Regions from separate parts of the Paenibacillus nitricinens genome, predicted to be linked through region 1. Evidence: riboswitches for the same ligand, from Rfam matches in the RefSeq annotation. Region 1 holds a riboswitch; each other region holds the start of a gene.
The links. Region 1 has a riboswitch for thiamine pyrophosphate ahead of ACN6KS_RS02085 (ABC transporter substrate-binding protein). Riboswitches for the same ligand answer to the same signal wherever they lie in the genome.

Region 1 (5,902 bases):
GCAAAGTCTCAGCATCCCCGCATTCCTCGCAGTCCAGCACACAGCTTCCGTATAAAGGGAAACAATGGATTCTGCTGGGTATCTTCATTCTTTTCTTCTTTCTCTATGTAGGTACGGAGATGAGTCTGGTCAACTTTATGCCCGCCATCTTTATCGCCAAGCTAGGAATGACAGAATCTGCGGCGGCGCTGACAGTCACTTTCTTTTGGCTAGCTATGTCTACGGGAAGATTGTTTGCTGGAGTGATTGCAGAGAAAATTTCTTACCGTGTATACATTTTATGTAGCTGTTTACTGACCTTGTTACTGTTGGCTCTTTTTCCGTTCACAGAAAATCGATTAGCTGCATTCATCGTAATTATGCTACTTGGGCTATTTATGTCCGGTATTTTCTCCATAGCTTTAGTCTTCTCCAGCAAGATGCTGCCAGGAGCCGAAGAATCAACACCCAGCATAATGATCGCTGCTGGAGGTGTCGGTGGAGCTCTGCTGCCCCTATTTATGGGCTGGTCTATGGACCATTTAAAAGTAGCACAAACTGCTGGGGTACTTGCCGGCTTTGCCGCCTTCCTATTCTTGCTGAGCATTGCCGCATGGAGATTCCAATCCAGGCAAGCAGTACAAAGAAAGAGTTCCAGTATTTAGAATGTTAGAATGGTATCAACCTAATCTTTTAAGGGTAATGTCATCTATAAGCATATTCTGAGCACAAGGATGGACGATGAATGGATAAGCTTTCAACTGAACCTTTATTACATACTGCGCTTATGCAGTTTATTTTTCCCTTTTCAATAAAAAAGGGTGATTCTAAGAAGCTCATCCAACAATTGCAGGATGATGGCTTCACACGTTTTTTTCTGGATAATAAAGAGCTAGAAAATGCCTATTACGGAGAAGGCTACTGTGTTTCCCATGAACGGCTGGAGCGTACCTATTTACCGTTTGCTGCACACATTCTTTTTCCACGCAAGAAGGATGTGGACTCTTTCCGCCGCTTTTCCAGAGTCAATGATCTGGACTGTATCCTAGAGATTCCTCAGCAGTCTATATTTTTTAAAATTCTCTCGACGGATATATTCATATGTCCTTTTCAGCTTGGATTTGTGACCATGCGTGTCCAGCTTGAGGGGGATTCGATTCCCTTTAGTATTGCACTGGAATTCGCGGACCGCTTCCGGACGCTTGAGAATACCTTCGTACAGGATGATTATACCTATATCCATTGCGGGGAACAGACCTATGAGATGGTAGAGGATTTTGTCTTCCGAAATCTGGTAGATGGCTTGGAGCCTTTTCTGGATCACTCGGATATCAATGGGGCTTATTTCGAGACCCTTCCCTTTTTCGTAGATGAAAGAATGCAGGTGCAAGCCTTTTACGGCTTTCAGAATGAAGGAGATTCTGATGAGATTAGTGTAAATATCCGCTATCGCGCCTCTCAGCTTGATGGAATTGATCTGAACGGCAAGCCCTATGCCAGTGCCAGCGACCCAGCGTATATTGCGAATTATTGTCATGAGCATTCCTATAATCGATGGGGCCCAGACACGTATTATATGATGAATGAGCAGACCTTTTGCTGCCTTACCCGAGCTGAACCAAAGATCGCCATTAGCCTGGCCGACCAGATGTACGGGCAATACTATTACGGATTTCTACTCAATATTTTCCACAAAATCGTTCTGCTAAAGCTGGCAAATATGCATTCCCGACTACGCATAAACCACGATTATGATGAGATCGATAATTTAATCTACTCGATTAATAAATTCTCGGCAAAGTTTTATTTCTTAGAGCTAATCTCACAGTCGCAAGGACGGGAGATTTTTCTTCAGCTGCGTAAAGTATACGGGAACGACGCTCTATTCGAGGAAGTAAAAGAAACATTGACTGACCTGTTTCAGTATCAAGATAAATTCCAGTCGAAGCGCCGGGATAATCTGCTGATGATCCTCACTGTATTTACGGTGGTAAGTGGGATTTATGGCATGAATCAAGTCATTGACGATCTGGATGGAAAGATTCAGTGGAGTAAAATGGTTAGCTATTCCCCCTTTGAGTTTCTTGCTCTCTTCGTGATAATGAGCGGGATAATGATCAGTGTTGTCCTTACACTAGGTGCTCTGGTTACTGAGCTTAAGCGGCGTCATCGCAAGAAACATAAAGATCTGGATGAATGAAAACGGACTAAGAGATTTGAAAAATTTAGGATCATGCTACTAGACATTCCGAGAACAGCCGTCTATAATACAGCGTATGCAAGAAATATAAGCTATAAAGTATAGGTGCAAAACCTAAACTTTCTTATATTTCAAGTGGAAATACCCGTTAACTTCATAGAACCAGGGGTGCTGGAATTGGCCGGCTGAGATTGTATCCCACAAGATACTGACCCTTATACCTGATCTGGATAATGCCAGCGTAGGAATTGCCAATTGGTTTTGGTCCCTGTGACCTTTACTAACCTTGCGCCAAGCCAGCGTCCCGATCACTCGGGCGCTTTTTTTGTGTAGATCACAAAAGATGTAGAAGAAATGTACATACTACACTTTATGGTTCATGTTGGATGACGGGATCTGGCAACCTTAAAGGAGAGAAGAAGACATGCATGTCAAAAAAGCACTCATGCTTAGCCTCATCTGTATGCTCATTCTTGCGATTGCCGGATGCGGCAGCAACAACGGGAATACAGCTGGAAACAAAGGGACTGCTGCGGAATCGAATGCAGCGACCGGATCAAATGCTCCAAAAGAGCTTACCAAAGTTAAGGTTGCACTGGACTGGACACCGAATACGAATCATACCGGTCTTTACGTAGCCAAGGATCTTGGTTATTACGCGGAAGAAGGTCTGGATGTAGAAATCGTTCAACCTGGCGCAGCAGGCTCCGATACCATGGTTACTTCTGGGGAAGCTGCTTTTGGGATCAGCGCTCAGGAAGGATTGACTCTAGCTCGTCTACAAGGCGTTCCCCTTGTCTCGATTGCAGCCATTATTCAACATAATACGTCGGGATTCGCCGCTCCAGTGGATCGCAATATTAAATCGCCAAAAGATTTTGAGGGTAAAACTTACGGAGGCTGGGGATCTCCCGCCGAGGAAGCAGCCATGAAGGCGATCATGGACCCTGTTGGTGGCGATGTGAAAAAGGTGAAGCTAATCAGTATTGGTGAAGCTGACTATTTTACCGCAGTCAAACGTGACATTGATTTCGCTTGGATCTTCTACGCTTGGACCGGTATTGAAGCCGAACTGCGTGGAGAGCCTCTGGATATGCTGTACTTGAAGGATTATGCGCCTCAGCTCGATTATTACACCCCTGTGCTGACCACGAGCGAGAAGCAGATTTCTGAGAATCCAGATTTGGTGAAGGCTTTCCTGAAAGCCACATCGAAGGGTTATCAATATGCGATTGATCATCCAGAAGAGGCTGCCGCTACATTATCCAAAGCTGTGCCTGACCTTGATGCCGAGCTTGTCCTAGCCAGCCAAAAATGGCTTAGCCCGAAATATAAAGACGACGCCCCCCGCTGGGGAGAGCAAAAAACCGAGGTCTGGCAGAATTACGGCGACTGGATGTATGATTTGAAGCTGCTGGACAAACCGCTGGATGCAGCTAGTGCATTCACGAATGATTTTTTACCGGCGGAGTAGACCGGACTTCCCAAGTTCGTTCAAGATTCAATCCGCTTCCTGTATCACTTCGTTATCAAAGTTGGCTTTTTGAACTTACCACTTCAATGAGAGCTCAAAAAGTCGGCTTTCAGAACCAAGAAGGTTGAACGTTACTTGAGGAAGGAGGAACGGAGCGTAGTGATGTGCTACGTGAGTACCGGACTTCCCAAGTTCGTTCAAGATTCGATGTCGAATCCGCTTCCTGAATTACTTCGTTATCAAAGTTGGCTTTTTGAACTTACCTATACAAATTGAGAGGATTGATTATTGTGGCTAACACATTGCTCAGCATTCAAGTAATTCCTAAGACTCCAAACAATGAGGATTCCATCCCATACGTAGATAAAGCGATTGAAGTTATTCAAAAATCCGGTGTTAAACATCAGGTGAATCCACTGGAAACTACTATGGAAGGTGAACTGAGCGAGCTCCTGGAGGTTGTACGTCAAATGCAGGAGGCGCTGATCGAAGCTGGTAGTCCAAGCGTGATCTCACAAATCAAAATCGCTCATAATCCTAACGGAATCAGCATGGATAAATTGACGGAGAAATATCGGCCGTGAGATCGACCTGGAAGCTAATATGGCCGCCCCTTGTGGCGGTCGTCTTCTTTTTAACCGTATGGCAGTTATCTGTTTCTCTATTCCATATCGAATCCTGGATTCTGCCGAGTCCTGCTGATATTGCCCGCGAATCCACCAGTAATGCTTCTGGTCTCTGGGCTCATACGATGGCTACGCTCCGACTCACATTAATCGGTTTTCCTATTGGTACAGGTGTAGGCTTGATCGTCGCTCTACTTTTGCATCTTTTGCCTTGGGCTAGACGCGCTTTTTATCCACTGATTATTCTGAGCCAAAATGTTCCCTCTATCGCACTCGGACCACTGCTTATCATCTGGTTTGGCTTTGGTCTTTTGCCCAAAATCGTACTGATTACACTGGTATGCTTCTTCCCGGTAGCTGTCGCTGCAATGGGCGGCTTGTCTCAAAGTGATCAGGTCATGATGAATTATATGAAAATGGCGGGCGCAAGCAAGTGGCAAATCTTCACCAAGCTGGAGCTTCCGTCTTCTATACCGGCACTATTTTCCGGTGTGAAAATATCAGCTACCTATGCGGTTATGGGAGCCGTGGTCGCTGAATGGATTGGCGCGGATAAAGGGATTGGCTACTATATGCTCCTGCAAAAATCGGCTTACCGTACGGATCGGATGTTTGTCGCTATTGTTATTATTGTGCTCCTTAGTCTTGTACTTTTTGCGATTATCGCCTTGCTCGAAAAATGGTTAGTTCGCTGGAAACCGCGCCGTAACTCATAGAAAGGAAGATGCCTGTATGTCTCAAGCGACGCAAATAGAGCACAGAACATCAGAAATCATAAGCTCTCCTGAAGCTCATACTGCACCACCTGCTCTTGAAGTAAGCGGCATCTCCAAGTCCTTCACCCATCGCCGCCGCGAGACGAACGTGCTGAACAACGTCTCTCTTAAGGTAGAGCAGCAAGAGTTCGTTTCGATCGTCGGTCCTTCCGGCTGCGGAAAAAGCACCTTATTCCATATGATCGGCGGACTAGTGAAGCCTGATGCAGGAACGATCCGCATGAACGGCAAGGTCGTTACAGGTCAACGTGGTGAAATCAGTTATATGCCACAGCAGCCCGCGCTTTTCCCTTGGCGTACGATTGAGGATAATGTGCTGCTCGCCGGGGAAATCAAAGGCGCTCTGCAGGATGGAGCTCGTGAAGAAGCGCGCCAGTGGCTCTCCAAGGTTGGCTTGAGCGGGTTCGAACATGCTTATCCGCATATGCTGTCTGGTGGGATGCAGCAGCGTGCGGCTTTTCTCAGGGCATTGCTGGCTCCGCAGGAGTTGATGCTGCTCGATGAGCCTTTCAGCGCATTGGATGCCCTAACTCGCAGTGAAATGCAGCGTTGGCTGCTCGAACTGTGGGAGGAGAATCGCCGCTCTGTGCTGTTCATCACCCACAACATCGAAGAAGCGTTGCTGCTCTCGAATCGTATTTATATATTCTCGGGCCGCCCCGGCTCCATCCTACATACTGTTGACGTGCCATTTCCACGGCCACGCCGCGATGAGATTACGGATTCCCCGGAATTCCTTAAGCTCAAACGCCAGCTGTCACAGTGGATGCGCGAAGAACAGGCTAAGAGCGGGAAGTAGCTTTTTGAATAGAGGTCACTCCACTCACTTTAAACAAGAGATTAAACA
Region 2 (5,902 bases), 2.4 Mb from region 1:
AACGCCAAAATAGACTTCTGGGGGATTTTCTTGTTATCCGTGAAATTAATTTTAATATCACTGAGCGATAAGCTTCCTTGATCAGGGACTTCAAGCAGATTAAAGCAGCGTAAAAGCGTTGTTTTGCCTGAACCCGATGGGCCAATAATCACCAGCACCTTGCCATGCTCCATTTCCAGATCAATGCCCTTTAATACCTGCAGCTCACCGAAGGATTTATGCAAATTAAGTATTTCAATCATAATTGTCTCCCCCTTTAGCTCGCAGAGTAACGACTCAGTCGTTTTTCCAAGTAGTTTTGTAGTGCTGACAACACAGAGCAGAACAATAAGTAGAATAATCCGGCTTCCGTATACACCAGCAGAGGCTCATACGTTGTAGAAGCTACCTGCTGCGCAGTTCTAAACATCTCCGTATAGGTAATGATTGCTGCCAATGAAGTGTCTTTGACTAAGCTAATAAAGGAATTCGATAACGGCGGTACAGAAACACGGGCAGCTTGTGGCAGAATAATGCGGCGCAGTGCCTGGGTACGAGTCATCCCAACGGAGAAAGCCGCTTCCCACTGACCTTTATGTATCGACAGAATAGCCGCACGGATGATTTCCGATGAATAAGCCCCTACACTAAGCGTAAATCCAATGGTCGCGGCTATGAAAGGGTCGAGCACAATTCCCACTGCCGGCAAACCATAAAAAATAATAAACAGTTGTACTAACAATGGGGTTCCACGAATGACCCATACATAAAAGCGGGCGATTAGCTTCGGAAGTATCCACGGGGAGAGACGAGCCAGTGCTGTCAATATCGCTAAGATCATTCCCAGTGCAAATGATATCAATGCCAATGGAATGGTAAAAGCCACCCCAGCTTTTAGCAGGGGTAGCAGTGAATCTAAGAAAATTTGTATTTTGCGGTCATCCATTTTTAGACATCCTTTTTTGGCTCCAAGCTGGTTAGCTTCTGAACCCTTGAATTATTTTGAAACGTCAGCACCAAAGTATTTCTCAGAAATCTTTAAGTACGTGCCATCGCTCTTCATTTCAACAATTGCATCACTAACTGCTTTTACCAACTCTTCGTTGCCTTTTAAGAAAACAGCTGCGCTTTGTGAACCGTCTGGAATCTCATCTACTACTTTAATTTTTACATCAGGCTTTTGCTTTTTCAGGTCTAGATAAGACAAACCATCATTTACAGTTGCATCAATTCGGCCTGAGGTCAATAGGTCCATCGCTTGATTGAAGCCATCTGTAGCTACAATTTCAGCCCCGTTCTCACGGGCGATATCAGACAGGTTACTGGTCAGAGATTGTCCGGCTTTTTTCCCCTTAAGATCTGCAAAGGTTTTGATATCCTCATTGTTTTCACTCACTATCAATACCGCTTTAGATACGATATACGGTTCGGAGAAATCATATTTCACTTTACGATCTTCATTAATGGATACTTCGTTAAAAATAACATCAAACCGCTTGGCATCCATCCCAGCAAAAATACCGTCCCACTGTGTCTCAAAAAACTCTGGTTCAACACCGAGACGCTTCGCTACTTCCTCAGCAATTTCTACATCAAAGCCGGTCAGTTTGCCCGAAGCGTCATGATAAGTAAAGGGTGCATAGGTCCCTTCTGTTCCTATACGCAATTTGCCGCTAGCTTTAACAGCTTCCAGACTGTTTTGTGCAGTGGCTGTATTTCCAGCATTCGTTCCAGCTGAAGAATTCTTAGACGTACCGGTATTCGAATTATTGCCGCAGGCCGCTACAAACACCACGGTTAACGCCAATAGAATAGTTAAACTTAGTTTTTTCATAATTAATTCCCCTCTCTTTACCCGGAATTCATCCGGTAAATTGTATACTACACTGGCCGCTGTATACCGTCGATTATATACATCGGAATTGTAATATTAGGTAAATCTCTACCCTTATATTACCCAATCTTAGAATAATCCTTCACAAGATCCTCTCTTTACATCTCAGAAAGATATGGTATATTTATAAACAAATTAAATATGGACCTGTTATTTCACTAGGGGAGTCGGCCGACTGAGACGGAGCTTCAAGCTCCGGACCCTTGGAACCTGATCTGGATCATACCAGCGGAGGGAAGTGGAGCAGAATTTTCATCCCATGCATTTTAGTGTTCCTATGCAGAATGAACTTTTTGACCCATTTATTTCCCTTCGGAAATGAATGGGTCTTTATTTGTTTACAATCAATCACAAAACTTAAGCATACAAGAAGTTTATCCATCACAAAACGTTTAGGAGGTTCAATCATCACGACAATCCTATCCATTCAAGGCTTAACCTACTCTTTTCCGGAATCTGAACACCCCCCTGTATTTGCAGATCTATCCTTAGATATCAGCAGAGGAGAGTTTGTCTCGGTCATTGGGGCTAGCGGATGCGGAAAAAGCACGCTTTTCAAAACTATAGCAGGCTTGCTCGAACCCACTCACGGGCAAATAATAATTCATTCGAACCCGTCATCCTCTACTCGCTTAGGTCAGATCGCTTACATGCCTCAGCAGGATTTGCTGTTGCCTTGGAGAACCGTGCTCGACAACTGTCTTTTGCCCTGGGAGATTAAACCAACGTTTAGCAAACAACAGACGATCTCTCGCATTCAAGAAATGCTTTCACGTTTCGGTTTAGCCGATGTAGAGAGGGCATATCCCCATGAGCTGTCGGGTGGCATGAAACAGCGAGTCGCATTTCTACGAACGCTTGTAGCTGGTGGCGGGACCGGTCTTATGCTGCTAGATGAGCCGTTTGGAGCGCTCGATGCTATGACCAAACGTGAGATACACCGTTGGCTATTGGAGCTTTGGGATGAGCTGGGTCAAACAGTGATGCTCATCACCCATGATCTAGAGGAAGCGCTATTACTAAGCGATCGGATTTATTTATTGTCTGGAGGAATCCATAGCGAAATCCAGGAGATTGTCGTTGATTTACCGAGGCCAAGACATTACAAGTTGAACTATGAACCCCGGTTTATAGCGTTACGGGAAGAGTTGGAGCGGAGACTGTATGCAGCCCATACCTTTTAAAAAATATGTTAACAATTACGTTCCCTTCATTCTACTGCTGTTGTTCATTCTTGTGATCTGGGAGTCAGTTGTTCGTCTTCACTTGATTCCAGCCTTTATCCTACCTGCACCTTCTTCAATAGGCATCGCATTGATCGAACACAGGCAATTACTCAGACCGCATTTATTGGCGACATTGCAGGAAATATGCGTAGGCTTTGTTCTCTCAGTTATTTGTGGTGCACTGCTGGGCACCGGAATGTACTTGTTTCGTCCCCTTGAAAAGGCCATCTATCCGTTCCTTATTATCAGTCAGACGATTCCGTTAATCGCGCTATCCCCCATTTTTATTATGTGGTTCGGGTATACGCTATGGAGCAAAGTGGCTGTTGTGTTTCTAACTGCTTTTTTTCCAGTCGTTGTGAGTACATATGACGGATTTCGTACAAGTGGTCAAGCCTACAAAGACTTATTGTTAACATTTGGCGCCAACCGCTGGCAACTGCTCGTTAAAACCCAAATCCCGCTGGCGCTGCCCTCCTTTTTCTCAGGACTAAAGCTATCCATTGTGTACTCCGTGATTGGAGCGACCATCGGCGAATGGCTCGGCGGCAGCAAAGGACTCGGTTACTTTAGCCGAAGGATGGCCGGAAATTTGCAAAGTGCCGAAATGTTCGCCGCTGTATTTCTGTTGTCCGCGCTTGGTATAGTGTTGTTTCTAATGATAGCTCTGCTCGAACCATTATTTTTAAAGAAAAGAGGATCTAAGCAATGAATGATTTGAATTTCCAAAGAAAATGGCTTATTCCCGTATTTCTCATATGTTCAGTCCTAATCTTCACCAGCTGCGGAAAAGCATCCAATGTAAGCAATACTCCTGCTAATTCATCTAATAACGAAATTAAACAAACGCACAAGCTGACGATTATGCTCGATTGGTATCCCAATGCCGTTCACTCTTTTTTATATGCAGCTGAGCAGAATGGTTATTTCCAAGAGGAAGGTCTGGACGTAGAGATCCAAATGCCCGCAGACAGCAATGACGCACTGAAACTTGTAGCAGCGAATCAAATCGATTTAGCGCTTAGTTATCAGCCTCAGGTGCTCATGGCACGCAGTGAGAACATTCCAGTACGTTCGATTGCTGCGATTGTGAGACATCCGCTTAATCATTTAATGGTACCTCAGACTGGAGACATTCATAGTCCCAAAGACCTCACAGGTAAACAGATTGGGTATTCTTCCATTCCTCTTTATGAAGCCATGATTCGTACGATGATCCAAAACGATGGGGGTGACCCTAAGGCCAGCAAATTAATCGACGTAGGCTTTGACCTTATTCCGGCGATTGCGACGGGGCAAGTGGATGCCATTATGGGAGGGTTCATTAACCACGAACAATTAATCTTGGAAAAAGAAGGGCATTCCGTGAACTCGTTCAACCCCACGGATTACGGAGTCCCTGATTATTACGAGCTAGTACTTGTCGCCAGCGATCAAGGAATACAAAATTCTGAGTCCTATTTCAAAAAGTTTCTAAATGCAATTACTAAAGGACAACAATTTGTGCAGGAGAATCCGGAAAAAGCGTTGAATTTGCTGCTTTCACACGAAGATGAGACCTCTCCACTTGATAAGCAAATTGAAGAGAAGAGTCTGGCTATTCTACTACCGCTAATGAATGCGGGTGACCAAGATTTTGGATATCAAGAACCCGCGTCTTGGGAGAAGGTACGACAGTGGCTATCAGACAATGATTTACTGTCTACTGACATCAAAGCTGAGGATGCTTTTATTAATCTTTAAACATTAGCTATTCGCCCATAAAACTTGAGGAGGAATTATCATGTGTTATCTATCCAAAGTACGGGAATTCAATCCCTTGATCCACAATATCACCAATATCGTGGTAGCGAATTTTTCAGCCAACGGTCTTTTAGCGCTTGGAGCCTCCCCCTTTATGGCGGATGCTCACGAAGAAGTGGCAGATATCGCCGCATTTTCATCTGCCGTAGTTCTGAATATCGGCACACTGAATGACTACGCCATTCAATCTATGGTGCTCGCGGGACAATCTGCGAATAAGCACGGCGTTCCCTTAGTTCTTGATCCAGTGGGTGCGGGAGCCACTGCTTATCGAACAGCTGTCACTCAAAAGCTTGTGAATGAGATGCAAATTACCGCTCTACGTGGCAATGTGGCTGAAGTTGCCAATGTCATTGGTGAGAGCTGGTCTATCAAAGGGGTGGATGCTGGTGAAGGTGAGGGCGATGTCGTCGTCTTGGCTGAGACAGCTGCGCGGAAGTTAGATTGTGTGGTTATCATCACCGGAAAAGATGATGTCATCACAAATGGAGATAACACCTACATTGCCAGCAATGGTCACCCTATTCTAACAAAAGTAACGGGAACCGGTTGTTTGCTAAGTGCAGTAGTCGGTGCATTTCTTGCGGTAAGTGAAGGAGCATCTCTTGAAGCAGCAGTCGAAGCTCTCTCCTTCTATGGAGTGGCTGCTGAAATCGCCGCTGAACTAACGACTGGACAAGGTCCGGGGAGCTTTCAAATCGAGTTTCTAAATCAATTGAGCTTGCTCACAGCTGAAACTTACAAAGATAAATCAAAAATTAAACAACTCAGATAACAACCCTAAGGAGTGAACAGAATGACTATATCCAAAGCTTTAACTATAGCCGGCTCGGATAGCGGTGGTGGCGCTGGCATCCAGGCAGATTTAAAAACCTTTCAAGAGCTTTCTGTATATGGCATGTCCGCACTCACAGCTGTGACAGCCCAAAACACACTAGGAGTTCAGGGCGTATTTCCGTTGACACTGGAAGCTATTACGCAACAGCTTGATTCCATTGGA
Region 3 (5,902 bases), 170 kb from region 1:
AAGAGCAGCTTCAAGAGGATGCGGCGCGCCTGCGGCTCGAGGTAGAACTAAACGAGCATTTAATCAGCCTCATTGGTCAGCTCGGCCAGCGCTCACAGTGGCCGAAGCCCCCAGTACCCGCAGGACTCCAGGCAGAGCTACGCACCTATCAGCATGAGGGATATGCTTGGCTGACTTTCCTGCGTCAATTTGGTTTGGGGGCTTGTCTAGCCGATGATATGGGGCTTGGTAAAACCGTCCAACTCATCGCATATTTACTTCATATCAAAGAAAATACCGATCCTAGCTCATCCCGCCGCCAGACCGACCCACCGGGTTGGCCTGCTCTGATCATCTGCCCTACCTCCGTGTTGGGCAACTGGCAGAAGGAATTGCAGCGCTTCGCGCCTTCTTTGAATGTGATGCTGCACTACGGAAGCCGCCGTTTGGACGCAGGCTTCTTCTATGGCGCTGCTTCGCAAGCTGACGTGGTACTCACCTCTTATGCGACTGCAGCGCTTGATCAGGAGTTGCTGAAGGAATTCACTTGGGCGGCAATTTGCCTGGACGAAGCACAGAATATCAAGAATGCTCAAACGAAGCAGTCGGTAGCTGTACGTAGCTTCCCGGCTTTACACCGGATTGCGCTGACAGGAACACCTATAGAGAACAGATTATCTGAGCTGTGGTCCATTTATGATTTTATAACCCCAGGTTATCTGGGTAGTGCCAAAGCCTTTAACGATCGATTCAGTAATGCCATTGAGAAGGAACGTGACGAGAAACGTACAGCGGACCTACAAAATCTCGTGAAGCCGTTCATGCTACGCCGTAAGAAGAAGGATCCTAACATCCAGCTCGATCTTCCAGATAAAAATGAGATGAAGACCTACGTTCATCTCACAGCTGAACAAGCTGCGCTCTATGACCAGACCGTAAACGGACTGCTCGAACGTATGCAGAAGTTGGAAGGTATTGAGCGTAAGGGCGCCATTCTTGGAGCTTTGACCGGACTTAAGCAGCTATGTGATCACCCGATGCTTGTGACCAAGGAGGCCCTCCCTGAAACCGATTCGGACAATAAACTGGATACCAGTCCACTCATTAACCGTTCCTCTAAACTTGAAAGACTGCTGGATATGGTGAAGGAACTTCGTGCAGAGGATGAGCGCTGTCTCATTTTTACGCAATATGTCGGGATGGGAAAAATGCTTCAGGCTGTTCTACAGCAGGAGCTGGGAGAGCCCGTCCTTTATTTGAACGGCAGCACCTCCAAACAGGCGCGTGACCGAATGATTGAGCGATTCCAGACGCCTATACCTTCTGTGGACGAAGGATCCAGTCTTCCAGATGCACCACCGACTGATCAGCCGAATGTGTTCATCCTTTCACTTAAAGCTGGAGGTGTCGGTCTGAATCTAACCGCAGCCAACCACGTATTCCACTTCGATCGCTGGTGGAATCCGGCCGTTGAGAACCAGGCGACGGACCGCGCCTATCGGATGGGCCAGACGCGTGATGTACAGGTGCATAAATTCATCGCCCTCGGGACGCTCGAAGAAAAAATTGATGAGATGCTGGAGAGTAAGCAGCAGCTAAGCGATAATGTCATCTCCAGCTCCGAAGGCTGGATTACCGAGCTGTCTACTGAGGCTTTGACAGACCTATTTACATTGCGGCGAGGCTTAACAGACTAATCCTGCCGCTTTTAGATACTCAAGAAGATGCTGGATAGTGTAGCGAAAGATTTGTTTAATCCAATAAAAAGGCAGAAACTCTTTATATCCGAGTTTCTGCTTTTTTTGTTACTGAACGATGGCATAAGATCAGAATCATTCTCTAACCACCAACGAATCTGTGCATGTCATCCTTTACGGCTTAACGAACATCGGTAATGTCCGCGTAAGGCCATTCGATTCCGGCCAGGAATGCCAACCAGAATACGCCGACCGCATATGCGGTGAATAGGACGTCGCGGTACGTAAAGCCAATAACATAATAATAAGTTCTCTTGGCCTGCCCAGAAAACCGCTTCGCCTCCATAGCCACCGCGATTCTATGGGCGCGTCGTATGCTTTGGGCAAGCAAAGGGATCGCGTATCGTTGCAACAGCTGGTAGAAGTTAAATATCCTCCCTCGTTTGCGTATTCCCCTGACTTTCAATGCGTGGTGCAAGGTCTGGAATTCTTCTGCGAGAATAGGCACCAGCCGCATCGCGGCCAAGAAGCTGTAAGCATACTTAGCCGGTAATCTCCCCTGCTGCATTAAGGAGTAGAAGAGGTTTACCGGCCTCGTCGTCAGACCGAACAGAAGCCCGACCGACGCCATGCTCAGTGCCCTGAACCCCAGATGCAGCCCTCTGTAGAAGCTTTCTTCCGTAATGTTCACTAATCCCCATCGGACCCACTCCGTCTCTCCCTTGCCGAAGAACATCATCCCCGTAGATGTAGACACGAACATCAGCAAGAAAGGGGAGGTGTATAACAGCAATCTGCGTAATGGGTGCCCGGACCACGGAAGCAGCAGCATCGAGCCGATGGCTACGTTCACCATGACGTTAAAGTCGTGGATGAGAATAATTGCCGCGAACCAGAGAGAGAACAGAACGATCTTAAGCGTAGGATTGACGCGGTGTAGCCAGGTTTCCCGGTGGGGAAAGGTCAATAACATCAGTAAGTCTCCCGTCTTCGATTCTCCATGACGCTGTGCAGAAATTTTCTACGATCCGCGCATCATGCGTGACCATAATAATCGAGGCTCCCGCCGAAAGCAGCCGCTCAAGCTTCTCGAGCAAAGAGAACGTATTCCGTGCGTCCAGCCCAAAGGTCGGCTCGTCTAGCAGCAATATGTGTTGCCCTTTTACGATCGCCGTCGCGACGCTTAATCGTCTCTTCTGCCCCATCGACAGCTGATACGGATGCCGCGACGCAACGTCCTCTAAATAAAGTTCTTCCATTAGCTTATACGCCGTCGCACGCCGAATTTCGCAATGAACGCCATCCAGCAACAACGAATACTCGATCTCTTCCCGTACCGAATGTGTTACAAATTGAAATTCGGGGTTTTGAAAAACGAATGCGATATGCTCGGCCGCTTGCGCAACATGCTCCGCTTCCCGGCCTGCTATCTTGCATATCCCTTCGGTCTTAATCAGTCGCATGATCGAGAGCAGCAAGGAGCTCTTACCCGCTCCGTTATGGCCGATGATCCCGATCCATTGACCAGGGGTGACGATTGCCCTCCCTACTTCGATGACCGCCCTGTTCCCTCGTTTCCCACGAAACCTGTCCATTTCCAGATAGACATCTTCCCGATCGTTTGCGTTTGAATAACGAGTAATGCAGTCTGACCTCCGGGATTTATTCTCGATATAGTCCTCCCAGACGCCCGGATACCAAATTCCGTATTCTTGTAGCTCTCTCCTTTTAGCTGAAAAGATTTCCGTCGGCGATCCGTCAGCGATAATTACTCCTTCACGGGATAACACGACGATCCGATCGAAAAAGTCGATTACGCCTTCGATCTTATGTTCAATGACGATCAAGGTAATGCCTCCGGACAGGCTTCTGATCGCAGACCATACCAGCTCCGTACCCTCGCTATCCAACAGCGCTGTCGGTTCGTCCAGGAAAATCACTTCTGGCTCCATAGCCAGAACGGAAGCTATGGCTAATCGCTGTTTCATCCCTTGCGATAACGATTGGATTGCGATATGGATATCAGGAATATTCAAGCCGACTTGAGCGAGATAAAGGCGGATCAGACCTGCCATTTCTTCGCGGGGGACGCGCATGTTCTCGAGAACGAAAGCCATCTCCTCGTCCACATATGGCATACAGAACTGCGTATCCGGATCTTGGAATACGTATCCCCATCGCTCGGGAACAAATGTCTCTTCAGCGATCATCGGAACTTCGATCGAACCGGGAATCAAACCGCTCAACACCTGCAGCAGCGTCGACTTCCCGCATCCGCTCGGGCCGAGCAGCAGCGTCTTCTCCCCCTGGTGGAAAGAAAGGGAAATGCCCTTGAACAACAAGGAGTCCTCTCCGGCAAACTTAAGCTTTAGGTTCTTAACTCTCGCAGCTATGGAGACTCCAGCCGTCATAGTCGTGTCAATGCGTCATAGTCCGCCTTGGACGCCGGTCTCAACACTTTGGTTACGCCTGTGAGCTCAAGCGCTTTGGACAGTCCGAAGGCGAAGATACCGGCGATGACGATACTTCCGAGTCCCCTCAGTCCGATCAGCAGCGTATAGTTCCAAGCGGACAACGATTCAATGTAACCGTAGCCGAAATCCAGCACCAACGAACCCGCCGCCGCCGCGAGCGCGGCCAGCGACGTGACCCAGACGTTCGCGTTGCGATAGAGGAAAATCGCGAAGACTAACTCCGCGCCCAATCCCTGCAACGCGCCGTAATACAAGGTCGAAAGCCCCCATTCACTGCCCAATAGCGCACTAACGGAAGCCGCCGCAATCTCAGCCAGAAGCGCCACTCCCGGCTTGCGGATGATGAGAAACGCGAACGTCCCGGCAATGAACCACATGCCGTATATCGTTTGCTCCGCATGGGTACCCAGCGGTTTGACCACGTCGTACATCGGTCCCCAGATTTTATAGATAATACCGAATACGACCGCGATCACGATGGTTACCAGAATATCAGTCAGCTTCAATCCCCGTGACCTCGTCCCTTTGTCTTGTTGTCCTTGCCTTTGTCCTTGCTTAGCTTGTTCCATGCTTCAACAACTTCCCTTCTAGGTTCTTGGATTCGTTGCTCGCATGATGTGAGTAATTTTAAAAAGCCTACCCATTAATGGGTAGGCTTGCGCATGGCATCAAAAAAAGGATGCTCGACAATAACGTCTCTACGCTGGCATTACCCAGATCAGATTGACGGTCAGCGGCATAAGGCCGCTATCTCAGCCTGACTTCATCAAGCACCCGTTTATTGCGATTCAACTTCCTATAACTTATATCATAAGTAAACTTTTTACAATATGATTTTCGTTCCTTGGGTATCCCTATCGCGGTATCTAAGTGTAGAACGCTCACCATTGCTCGGACATCTTAAAAGTGACGGCGAGATCATCATCACCTGAGAGTGAGTTAACTACCAAAGTAACCGGCTCATCCTGAAGCTCGTAAGAGAGCCGCTCGTTAAGCAAGTTAACGGCCAAATTCGCATACGCACCAGAGATCCCTGATCCTGTACCTTGCATAATCACCTTTCCACCCGTGACCGTAGTGCAGGTGTAATTGACAAGCAGTGCTGTGTCCGTGACAGGAATATCCGTAGTTGGTGTAGGGAAATTTTCAAATGTCCCATCCAGAGTTCCACCTGCAACGACCATATAACGCACAGGTCTTTTGGATAGAATATCTAAAGCAGCCGGTCTAATTTCAGCCGCAAGACCTTGTGGAATAGTAAAGGCAGGACTCCTCATAAAGCTGATCGCTGCGAAGTCAGTCGATGTAACCGATACGTTATCACGTATTTCCGAGGTTATACGGCTTACTTGAAACACTTCCAGATTAACGGCCGTCCAGACACCGTTCACATCCACAAGAAAAACCTGAATCTTTAATTGCTCCTGTGAATACACAAAATTAAATTGAAATAAATCCTCTACAATAGGGTAGGTCTTACTTAACGTTTCCCGATATTGCAGCTCAAATAATTCTTCAATAAAGACTGTCTGAGGACTTGCACTATTGGCTAAACCCGTTAAATAACAAGCCGCTCCAGCTGATCCATTGTTAACTACTTCGATCACAACTTGATCTATTGGACGGGTACCGTCGACAGGTAAATTAATGATTGTGCTTGTAGAGAGGACAGGCAATGTCTTCACACCTCCTATTCATATCAAATTATATCTATATGCTATGCAATCAATTTTTAGAATTCTTGGATGATAT

Region 2: linked by a shared signal. The riboswitch ahead of ACN6KS_RS12485 (ABC transporter ATP-binding protein) and the one ahead of ACN6KS_RS02085 (ABC transporter substrate-binding protein) in region 1 are both predicted to bind thiamine pyrophosphate.
Region 3: linked by a shared signal. The riboswitch ahead of ACN6KS_RS01370 (ECF transporter S component) and the one ahead of ACN6KS_RS02085 (ABC transporter substrate-binding protein) in region 1 are both predicted to bind thiamine pyrophosphate.

Annotation. Positions count from the first base shown of each region.
Region 1 covers NZ_CP183948.1:464,481-470,382, reverse strand. The annotation lists gene ACN6KS_RS02095 (MFS transporter) at 1-644, shown strand, start outside; gene ACN6KS_RS02090 (hypothetical protein) at 725-2,179, shown strand; TPP riboswitch at 2,334-2,444, shown strand; gene ACN6KS_RS02085 (ABC transporter substrate-binding protein) at 2,604-3,653, shown strand; gene ACN6KS_RS02080 (thiamine-binding protein) at 3,944-4,237, shown strand; gene ACN6KS_RS02075 (ABC transporter permease) at 4,234-4,995, shown strand; gene ACN6KS_RS02070 (ABC transporter ATP-binding protein) at 5,012-5,854, shown strand.
Region 2 covers NZ_CP183948.1:2,848,511-2,854,412, reverse strand. The annotation lists gene ACN6KS_RS12500 (amino acid ABC transporter ATP-binding protein) at 1-242, opposite strand, end outside; gene ACN6KS_RS12495 (amino acid ABC transporter permease) at 257-925, opposite strand; gene ACN6KS_RS12490 (amino acid ABC transporter substrate-binding protein) at 977-1,813, opposite strand; TPP riboswitch at 2,024-2,127, shown strand; gene ACN6KS_RS12485 (ABC transporter ATP-binding protein) at 2,158-3,057, shown strand; gene ACN6KS_RS12480 (ABC transporter permease) at 3,038-3,811, shown strand; gene ACN6KS_RS12475 (ABC transporter substrate-binding protein) at 3,808-4,842, shown strand; gene thiM (hydroxyethylthiazole kinase) at 4,883-5,677, shown strand; gene thiD (bifunctional hydroxymethylpyrimidine kinase/phosphomethylpyrimidine kinase) at 5,699-5,902, shown strand, end outside.
Region 3 covers NZ_CP183948.1:294,265-300,166, reverse strand. The annotation lists gene ACN6KS_RS01385 (DEAD/DEAH box helicase) at 1-1,676, shown strand, start outside; gene ACN6KS_RS01380 (energy-coupling factor transporter transmembrane component T family protein) at 1,858-2,649, opposite strand; gene ACN6KS_RS01375 (ABC transporter ATP-binding protein) at 2,591-4,087, opposite strand; gene ACN6KS_RS01370 (ECF transporter S component) at 4,084-4,719, opposite strand; TPP riboswitch at 4,827-4,938, opposite strand; gene ACN6KS_RS01365 (hypothetical protein) at 5,032-5,835, opposite strand.